DNA from 2 places in the Brachymonas sp. KE5 genome. Region 1 is predicted to be linked to the other one. Evidence: predicted binding sites of a transcription regulator. Region 1 holds the regulator's gene; the other holds the start of a gene.
What was found. Region 1 encodes NrdR, which represses ribonucleotide reductase genes. Its sites were predicted from a motif close to CACNANATNTNGTG; they were not measured.
Positions count from the first base shown of each region.

Region 1 (5,338 bases):
GATACCGCGCTGCATGCGGATGACCATTTGCTGGCACGGCTGCTGGGATATTCGGATGCCCCCCCGCCTGCGGAATCTGCCGAAGCTGCAGCCACCCCCGATGGCGGCAGCGGCCGCTTCGTGCTGCAGGGCGCCGTCGCCAACCAGTTCGGCACCGGCATTGCCGTGATTGCCGTGGATGGCCAGCCCGGGCGGCCGTTCCGCGCCGGGCAGGAGGTTGCCGATGGCTGGACGCTGGAGGCCGTGGGACGGCGCTCCGCACGCCTGCAGGCCAAGGGCGGGCGGGCGATGGAGCTGAGTTTTGCAGCTGCCGGAACCGGTGCCAATCTGGCAGGCGGTGTGCCGCCGCACGGATCTTCGGCCACGCCGGTGCAACCGGTCGCACCCCAGGTGCAGGTGGCACCGCAGCCGCTGCAAACACTGCCTTCCGCGCAGGGTGGCTCCCTGGCAGGCCGGTTCTCGCGCAACGCGGGACAGGCCAATGCCACGGTTCAGGCTACGGTCGGCGACGGTGCATCGGCCACGGTGCAGGCCACCACCTCCCAGGGCAACATCGGCGCCACGGGCGATGACGACGAACCGAGGCGCAGGGATGACTGATGCGGCCGGGCTTCCCTCAGCAGCCGTCGCAGCCATGGCGCACTGCCCGGAGGAGTTGCACTATCTGATCGAGCAGCAGGTCTGGGCGCGTATTGCGGACGGCGGCGTGGCCACGATCGGCATCACCTCGCTCGGCATCGCCCTGGCCGGCGATATCTACATGTGCCGGCCCAAGCGCGCCGGTTCCCTCGTGAAGCAGGGGGATTCGATCGCCGTGGTCGAACTGGCGAAATCCATCGTTGCCGTGCGTTCGCCCGTGACGGGTGAGGTGATCGAAGTCAATCCGCTGCTGGAAGAACAGCCCGAACTGGTGCACCGGCAGCCCTATGGCGATGGTTGGTTGGTGCGCATGCGATTGACGGATTGGGAGCACGACCAGCAGCACCTGCTGCATGGCCAAGCCGTGTTGCCCGCCATGCGCCACCATGCCTGGCTGCACCGCCTGGAGTTCTGACATGGGCTATGTGGATCATGCTGCCGACGGCATCGCCATCCTGCTCTGGGCCGCCAGTCCGGAGCAGCCGGAACTGCTGCACACGCCATTCTTCTTTGCCGCTGCGGCCGCAGCCATGGACGTTCCGGTAGAAATCTACTGCACGGCCGGCAGCGTGCGCCTGCTGGTGCCCGGCGTGGCGGAAGCGCTGCAGGCGCCCATGCACCAGAAGAATATCGCCAGCGCCATGCGCGAGGCAGTGGCCCTGGGTGCGCGCATCCTGGCATGCACCGACGCGCTGCGTGCCCACGCCATCGATCCGCATGGCCTGATCCCCGAATGCACTGGGCACGGCGGGGCGGTGCAGTTCATGGCGCGTGCGGCCAATCTGCGCTGGCGTACGCTGGTGTTCTGAATGGGCCCGATTTCCTGCTGGAACCGCGCGTTTCTTCCTTGAACAGGGCTCACGCCGGCTACCGCACGTCGGGTGCCCGTACGCCTTATTTCCTGACTTCATCCACCAGCGCGGTGAACTCGTCGATATCCTGGAAGCTGCGGTACACGCTGGCAAAGCGGATATAGGCCACCTTGTCCAGCTTCTTCAGTTCGCGCATCACCAGCTCGCCCAGCTGGTGGCTGGCGATTTCGCGCTCGCCCAGGGTGCGCAGCTTTTCCTCGATGCGGCTGATGGCGCCATCGACCTGCTCGGTGCTCACGCTGCGCTTGCGCAGCGCCAGCGCGAACGAGGCCTGCAGCTTGCGCTTGTCGTACTCCACGCGACGGCTGTCCTTCTTCACCACCACCGGCATGGTCACTTCGGCCCGTTCATAGGTGGTGAAGCGCTTTTCGCACTGGCCGCACTTGCGGCGACGGCGAATGGTATCGCCTTCCTCGGACAGGCGCGTTTCCACCACCTGGGTGTCGTTGTGGCCGCAGAAAGGGCATTTCATGGCAGTCTCCCGAAAAGAAAAAGCGCCTCGTGCCGCCATCTCCCCACAGGAAGCAGGCGGCGCCGAAGCGCCCTGGCATGCGCCAGCTTAGCCGTAAACCGGGAAGCGGCGGGTCAGCTCGGCCACCTTGGCGCGCACGGCTTCCAGGTTGGCTTCGTCACGCGGGTTGTCCAGCACGTCGGCGATCAGATTGGCCGTGATGCGGGTTTCTTCTTCCTTGAAGCCACGCGTGGTCAGGGCCGGGGTGCCGATACGCACGCCGCTGGTCACAAACGGCTTTTCGGGGTCGTTCGGGATGGCGTTCTTGTTGATCGTCATGTGGGCGGCGCCCAGCACGGCTTCGGCTTCCTTGCCGGTAATGCCCTTGCTGCGCAGGTCGACCAGCATCACGTGGCTTTCGGTACGGCCGCTGATGATGCGCAGGCCGCGCTGGGTCAGCGTCTCGGCCATCACCACGGCGTTTTTCGCGACCTGTTCCTGGTAGGCCTTGAACTCGGGGCTCAGCGCTTCCTTGAAGGCCACGGCCTTGGCGGCGATGACGTGCATCAGCGGGCCACCCTGCAGGCCCGGGAAGATGGCGCTGTTGATCGCCTTCTCGTGCTCGGCCTTCATCAGGATGATGCCGCCACGCGGGCCGCGCAGGCTCTTGTGCGTGGTGGAGGTGACCACGTCGGCGTGCGGCACCGGGTTGGGGTACACGCCTGCGGCGATCAGACCGGCGTAGTGGGCCATGTCCACCATGAAGATGGCGCCGACGTCCTTGGCAACCTTGGCGAAGCGCTCGAAGTCGATGCGCAGGCTGTAGGCGGAGGCACCGGCGATGATCAGCTTGGGCTTGCACTCATGGGCCTTGCGCTCCATGGCGTCGTAGTCGATTTCTTCCTTGTCGTTCAGGCCGTAGCTCACCACGTTGAACCACTTGCCGGACATGTTCAGCGCCATGCCGTGCGTCAGGTGGCCGCCTTCGGCCAGGCTCATGCCCATGATGGTATCGCCGGGCTTGAGGAAGGCCAGGAACACGGCCTCGTTGGCGGAGGCGCCGCAGTGCGGCTGCACGTTGGCGGCTTCGGCGCCAAACAGTTGCTTCACGCGGTCGATGGCCAGTTGCTCGGCCACGTCCACATATTCGCAGCCACCGTAGTAGCGCTTGCCCGGGTAGCCTTCGGCGTACTTGTTGGTGAGCTGGGTGCCCTGCGCGGCCATCACGGCCGGGGAGGCGTAGTTCTCGCTGGCGATCAGCTCGATGTGGTCTTCCTGGCGCTGGTTCTCGGCCTGGATGGCAGCCCACAGTTCGGGATCGGTTTGTTCAATCAGGATGTTGCGCTGATACATTGGCAGTCTTTCGTCAAAAGGAGATTGACCCCTGCGCGGGATGCGGCGTCAGGGCTGCCCAGGCGAACGGCAAAAGCATCGGTGCAGGCGCAAGCGCGGCTGCAGGCAATGGCGCACTCCCCCGTGGTGATGGCGCTGCGCATGCGGGTGGCATGGCGGCCGGATCCACGTCGGCATCAGGACAGGGCCTGATGCCTATCGCCAGTCGTGCACGGGCTCAAGTGTAGCGGAATCCGGCCTGCGCTTGAACCCTGAAGGGCCGGATGCGAAGCCGGTCTGCAACGAATTTATTTCAATTGCGTGGCGTGCCGGCGGCCCGTGAAAGGACCCTCCAGGGGCTCTTACTGCGCCTGCAGTTCCTGCGTGGTGGTGTCGGCGCGGCTGTCATTGCGCGCCAGTTCCAGGCGACGGGCGCCTTCGCCCTTCAGGTTGCTGGAGGCCAGGGCACGCTGTACCAGCGGTGCGCTGCCATCCACGGACGGCGTGCTGCGCTTGCTGAAGCTGGCCTGCATCGGCGCAGCGGCGATCTGCACGCGCTTGCGGCCATCGGCATTGTCGGCCTGGGGCTTGGCGGCTGCGGTCTTCACGCTGCTGGCTGCGGGCGTCTGCGGTTCTTTCACCGGAACCTGCGCGTTGGCGGCCACGGTGCGGCCCTGGGCCACAGCCTGGATGCGTGCGTATTCGGCCAGCACCTTGTCGCCATACCCCTGGTCGGACGGCAGATTGGCCGCGCCCACATAGTATTTGAGGCCACCGCGCAGCGAACCGGCGCGCGCAATGGTTTCCTTGAGTACCTTCACGCCTACGCGCAGGTTGCTCACCGGATCAAACGCGGCCAGGTTGCCGCCCAGATGGGCATACTTGTCCGAATGGATCTTGGTCATCACCTGCATCAGGCCCTGGGCGCCCACGGTGCTCTGGGCAAAGGGGTTGAAGCTGGATTCGATCGCCATGATCGCCAGAATCAGCGAGGGGTCGATCTTTTCCTGGCTGCCGACGGCAAAGGCTTCCTTTACCAGCAGGCCCACCGGCTCGGGAGCCACGCGGTATTTCTTGCTGATCCAGTAGGTGACGGCAGCCTGCTGGCGTGGCAGGTCGCCGGGATCGGTCGCCGGGAAGCGGCCCTCGGCTGCATTGGCCTGCATCACCGGCGTGGATTCGACCGCAGATGCTGCGCTGGCAAATGTGGCGGCCGCATCCTCCGGCAGGCTGTCGATGGAAGCCTGTCCGTTCTCGGCCGGTTGCAGCCAGCCCAGCACATGGGCGGCAGCGTCGTCGCGCAACTCGGGTTGGGCAGCCAGCACGCCGGCAGACAGCACGGCGCCAATGCCCACCAGAGCCATGCTGCTGTGGGTGACCGTGAAGAATGCGCGCCCCAGCTTGCGCAGCGGGTGCTTCCAGGAAGTCATGTCACCGGCATCCGAGCGGGAGGCCAGGGTGGAATCAGGGGTTGTGGAGACGGCGGTCAAGCGCGGATCCTCGGTAATCCATCGTCCAACCCACGGACGCGGATGCTGATCGGGTTGCGGGCGGACTGCGGTGCCGGTTCTGCAGCAGGGCTGCGGGGCTTCACTATCTCAAGTGGCTGGCCAGCGGCACATGGGTTCTTCAGTGCAAGGTGTCCGCCTGCACGGGCGCAAGCCGATGAAAAAATAGGCAATGCGCAGAATCAGCGAATTCTAGAAAGGCCGCTAATTACCGGTCAAGCATTAACAACACAAACATTATTACTTTCAGGAATGATTTGGCGCTCTGGATGGCCATGATTGGCCGGGTTTTCCCCATGTTTCGGGCCGCAGTTGCGGGAGTTGTCGGGCCCTGTTTCCATGCGGTTTGCCTCTGGTGAGACGTTCCGCAGGCAAAACTTGCAAGAAATGTAATGTTTGGTATCGCGCAACGTGTTCCGGGGTGCCGGTTTCTGCGTCTGTCTTTCGGCTCCGGAGCGTTGGCGGATGACAACACCATGAAAAACCGGGCAAAATAGTCCCGATGCCGTCGTGCGCGGCATTTTCCATTTCCGGAA
Region 1 covers NZ_CM173463.1:888,983-894,320, forward strand. Annotated here, with positions in the region: gene ACX36O_RS04220 (type II secretion system protein N) at 1-600, shown strand, start outside; gene ACX36O_RS04225 (glycine cleavage system protein H) at 635-1,054, shown strand; gene ACX36O_RS04230 (DsrE family protein) at 1,056-1,448, shown strand; gene nrdR (transcriptional regulator NrdR) at 1,534-1,983, opposite strand; gene glyA (serine hydroxymethyltransferase) at 2,071-3,315, opposite strand; gene ACX36O_RS04245 (lytic transglycosylase domain-containing protein) at 3,657-4,724, opposite strand.

Region 2 (5,338 bases), 1.3 Mb from region 1:
AGTCCTTCACCACCGGCAGCGCCACGTCGGCCTCGAGCAGGGCCATGCGCACCTCGCGCAGCATGTCCTGCACGTTGCTTTCGGTGATGCGCGCCTGGCCGCTCAGGTTCTTGACGAGGCGCGAGAGTTTGTCGGTGAGTGCGGAAGCCATGGGGCAGGGCGCTTTCGGAAGGGGGTGTACGGCCAGGCGAGGCGGCGGGCAGTCGGCGGGGATTTGACACGGAGCAAACCCATCCGCTACAAGCCATGGCCGGAGAAGATAAACTGTAGTCCATGATTGTAGCCAGTGCCCAGTCTTACGTCCCCATATTGACCTTTGCCAGCGCGGCCGCCTATCTGGCTGCAGCGGGTGTGTGTCATGGGCGGGCGAAGCTGAGCCGCACCGGCGCCGTCCTGCTCGGCGTGGCGGCCCTGCTGCATGCCGTAGTGATCGGCCTCGGGCTGACCAGTCCGCCGCGCTTCGGTTTCGGCCCGGCCCTGTCGATGACGGCCTGGCTGGCCTTGCTGGCCTATGCGGTCGAAAGCATCAACTACCCGCTGATGCAGTTGCGCTGGCGACTGGCCGTCACCGGCGCGGTTACCGTGCTGCTGGCTTGGCTGTTTCCCGGATCGCCGCTCAAGTCCGCCACTTCCGAATTGCTGCCGCTGCACCTCGCGCTGGGGCTGGCTTCCTACGGCCTGTTTGCCGTCGCGGTCTGGCACGCCTGGCTGATGACGCGCGCCGAAGCCCGCATGCGCGAAGGCCCGGCCCTGCTGCGAGACGAAAGCGCTGACGAGGGGCCGAAGATGCTGCCCCTGCTCACGCTCGAACGGCTCACCTTCCGCTTCGTCACGCTGGGCTTCGTGCTGCTTACCATCACTATCCTGCAGGGCTGGTTCTACAGCGAGCACCTGTATGGCGCAGTCACCAGCAGCCACTGGCGCTGGAGCCACAAGACCATTTTCTCCCTGCTGTCCTGGGTGGTGTTCGCGGCCCTGCTCTGGGGCCGCCACAGCCTGGGCTGGCGCGGTCAGCGTGCGGTGCGCATGGTGTATGCCGGTGCCGGCCTGTTGCTGCTGAGCTATGTAGGCTACCACTTCATGCTGGAGGTGGTGCTGCACCGTGGCTGATCATCTGTCGCATGCGCCGCACTGGCGCCAAGTCCTGCCTGCCGACGCACCATTTCCCGTAGCGGGTGTGCGCGGCATTGCACCGTCATTCCCTTACCCCGCTGTGAGCCCGTGCATTGCCGCACGCAGTCAGCAGCCAACCCGAACACAGCGATGAAATACCTGGTGGTGCTGGCGGTCGTCGCGATCGCCTTCTGGATCTGGAACAGCAACCGCAAGGATGCCTTGCGCGAGCGCCGTGCCGCGCAGGCGCCGCGCGTGCCGCAGGCCACGGTGCGCTGTGCCCACTGCGGTGTGCACGTGGTGCGGCAGGACGGGGTGCAGCATGACGGCCAATGGTTCTGCAGCAAGGAGCATGCGCGCCTCGGCGCACGCAGCCCGGCGGAACACAACGGGGTATCGTCATGAAGAGGCCGCCAGGGAGCGCGGCTGCTCGTCGGGCTCCATCGGCTCGGCATACACTGGCAGCTCCCCAGACCCCTGCGGAGCGCCTGACTCCGGCAGCAGGCATCCCCAAGGCGGCCGCATGAGACAGCCTCTGTGGAACCGCGGCTGGTATCGCCACGCCGCCCATCAGCCCTCGCCCAACTTCGGCCCGCGCCCGCAAGGCGCGTGCATCGACCTGCTGGTCGTGCATTCCATCAGCCTGCCACCGGGGCAGTACGGTGGCCCCGAAGTGCTGCAGCTGTTCGCCAACACGCTCGACTGGGACGCCCATCCCTACTTCCAGCAGATCCGCGGGCTGGAAGTGTCCAGCCATTTCCTGATCCGGCGCGACGGCAGCCTGTGGCAGTTCGTCAGCTGCGATGACCGCGCCTGGCACGCAGGTCCCTCCTGCTGGCGCGAACGCAGCAACTGCAATGACGATTCCATCGGCGTGGAGCTGGAAGGTCTGGAAGGCGATACCTTCGAGCCGGCCCAGTACCAGGCGCTGGCCGAACTTGGCGAAGCCATCCGCCTGCAGTACCCGCTGGCCCATGTGGCCGGCCACGAACACATCGCACCCGGCCGCAAGCAGGACCCCGGTCCCGGCTTCGACTGGCCGCGGCTGCAGCAGCTCACGCACTGGCCGCGGGAATGGTTTCCTGAGCAAGTTGCACCCTGAAATTTCAGAGTAATCAAGCCCTGATCTGCGCAGAAAAAGCCGCACTGCACGGGCCTGCTGACGCCTGTGCGCCCCCTTGTACACAGCCTGTTTCAGCGCCTCCCCCTATTTTGAGGCAAGCGCTTTCCACGTGGGAGAGAGGGCGGCCCTGTTTTGTCCAAAAAACAGTCAAAAACACCACCAATAGCGTTTCTATCTATGATCGACACTAGATATGTGGTTATGATTCCCCTCACGCGCTTTCCACTCAACCAGCCGCGCACCTCCGCCAGACAGGGCGACAGGCGGCGAGGGCAGGGCGCGGCACCCTTGCAGCGCAGTGCAATCCGGGTGCCGTCCCGGTAGGGCAAGCAGCCCCCATTCTCCGCAGCCGTTGCGCCGGCCGCTCCCAGCAGGAAGTCCCGATGTCCGCCACCCTCGCTCCCAGCACGTTCGCCGCAGCCACGCCGTTCCAGCCGGTGCATGGCGCCCCCAAAGCCAGCAGCGACTCCCCTTACGCCCACTACCAGATCATTCGCCGCAACGGCGCCGTGGTGCCGTTCGAGCCGCAGAAGATCGCCGTTGCCATGACCAAGGCCTTCCTGGCCGTGCATGGTTCGCAGGGCGCTGCCTCCAGCACTGTGCGCGAGGTGGTCGAGCAGCTCACGCAGGGCGTGGTCAAGGCGCTGCTGCGCTCGCGCCCCAACGGCGGCACCTTCCACATCGAGGACGTGCAGGACCAGGTAGAGCTGCAGCTGATGCGCAGCGACTACCACGAGGTGGCCCGCGCCTATGTGCTGTACCGCGAAAAGCGTGCGCAGGAGCGCGCCCAGCAGCAGGCGCAACAACAGGCCGTGGCCCCTGCGCCCGTGCTGCACGTGCTGGACAACGGCATCCGCACCCCGCTGGACGAAGCCGCGCTGCGCACCCTGATCAGCACCGCCTGCACCGGCCTCGGCGCCGACGTGCAGCCCGACGTCATCATCAGCGAAACCCTGCGCAACCTCTACGATGGTGTGCCGCTGGCCGAAGTGCACAAGGCCGCCATCCTGGCCGCACGCACCAGGATCGAGCTCGACCCCGACTACACCTACGTCACCGCCCGCCTGTTGCTGCATACCATGGCACGCGAAGTGCTGGGCGAGGAAGTTACGCGCGAGCAGCTGGCCATGCGTTATGCGGACTACTTCCCGCAATTCATCAAAGAGGGCGTAGAGGCCGAACTGCTCGACGAAAAGATGCTGCAGTTCGACCTGAAGCAGCTCGGCGCCGCCCTCAAGCCCGAGCGCGACGACCAGTTCGACTACCTCGGCCTGCAGACCCTGTACGACCGCTACTTCCTGCACGTGAAAAAGCGCCGTATCGAACTGCCGCAGGCCTTCTTCATGCGCGTGGCCATGGGCCTGGCGCTGAACGAAATCGAGCGCGAGGCACGCGCCATCGAGTTCTACGAGGTGCTGTCCTCGTTCGACTTCATGAGCAGCACGCCCACGCTGTTCAACAGCGGCACGCGCCGCTCGCAGCTTTCGAGCTGTTACCTCACGACGGTGCCGGACGACCTGGACGGCATCTACGAAGCCATCAAGGAAAACGCGCTGCTCTCCAAGTTCGCCGGCGGCCTGGGCAACGACTGGACGCGTGTGCGCGCCCTCGGCAGCCACATCAAGGGCACCAACGGCGAATCGCAGGGCGTGGTGCCTTTCCTCAAGGTGGTAAACGACACGGCCGTGGCCGTCAACCAGGGCGGCAAGCGCAAGGGCGCAGTCTGCACCTACCTGGAAAGCTGGCATCTGGACATCGAGGAGTTTCTGGAGCTGCGCAAGAACACCGGCGACGACCGCCGCCGCACGCATGACATGAACACCGCCAACTGGATTCCCGACCTGTTCATGCGCCGCGTGATGGAAAAAGGCCAATGGACGCTATTCTCGCCTTCCAGCGTGCCCGACCTGCACGACAAGTTCGGCGCCGACTTTGAACAGGCCTACGTCGCCTACGAAGAGAAAGCGGCACGCGGCGAAATCAGCCCGAGCAAGACCCTGCCCGCGGTGGACCTGTGGCGCAAGATGCTGTCCATGCTGTTCGAAACCGGCCATCCCTGGATCACCTTCAAGGATGCCTGCAACGTGCGCAGCCCGCAGCAGCACGTGGGCGTGGTGCACTCCAGCAACCTGTGCACCGAGATCACGCTCAACACCAACGACAACGAGATCGCCGTCTGCAACCTGGGCTCGGTCAACCTGCTGCAGCACCTCGCGGACGGCGCCAAGGGCAAGGAACTAGACCACGCCAAGCTGCGCAAGACCATCGCCACTGCGATGCGCATGCTCGACAACGTGATCGACATCAACTACTACGCCGTGAAGAAGGCGCGCGATTCCAACCTGCGCCACCGCCCGGTCGGTCTGGGCCTGATGGGCTTCCAGGATGCGCTGTACGCGCTGCGCGTGCCCTACGCCAGCGATGCAGCGGTGCAATTTGCCGACCAGTCCATGGAAGCCATCTGCTACTACGCCTACGAGGCTTCCAGCGCGCTGGCCGAGGAGCGTGGCCGCTACAGCAGCTACCGCGGCTCGCTCTGGGACCAGGGCATCCTGCCGCTGGACAGCCTGACCCTGCTGGAGCAGGCCCGCGGCGGCTACGTCGAAGTGGACCGCAGCAGCACGCTGGACTGGGAGGCCCTGCGCGAGCGCATCCGCCAGCACGGCATGCGCAACTCCAACTGCGTGGCGATTGCGCCCACGGCCACCATCAGCAACATCATCGGCGTCGATGCCTCGATCGAGCCCTGCTTCGGCAACCTGTCGGTCAAGAGCAACCTGAGCGGCGAGTTCACCATCATCAATGCCGCGCTGGTGCGCGACCTCAAGCGCCTGGGCCTGTGGGACGAAGTGATGGTGATGGACCTGAAACACTTCGACGGCTCGCTGCGCCAGATCGACCGCGTGCCGGAAGACCTCAAGGCCCTGTACGCCACCGCGTTCGAGGTGGAGCCGCAATGGCTGGTCGAAGCCGCCTCGCGCCGCCAGAAGTGGATCGACCAGGCACAAAGCCTGAACATCTACATCGCCGGCGCCAGCGGCAAGAAGCTGCACGACACCTACACCCTGGCCTGGCTGCGCGGCCTCAAGACCACCTACTACC
Region 2 covers NZ_CM173463.1:2,394,442-2,399,779, reverse strand. Annotated here, with positions in the region: gene ffh (signal recognition particle protein) at 1-151, opposite strand, end outside; gene ACX36O_RS11365 (cytochrome C assembly family protein) at 274-1,110, shown strand; gene ACX36O_RS11360 (PP0621 family protein) at 1,264-1,518, shown strand; gene ampD (1,6-anhydro-N-acetylmuramyl-L-alanine amidase AmpD) at 1,637-2,215, shown strand; gene ACX36O_RS11350 (ribonucleoside-diphosphate reductase subunit alpha) at 2,620-5,338, shown strand, end outside.
Region 2: the regulator NrdR is predicted to act here: its motif matches at 2,422-2,435, upstream of ACX36O_RS11350 (ribonucleoside-diphosphate reductase subunit alpha).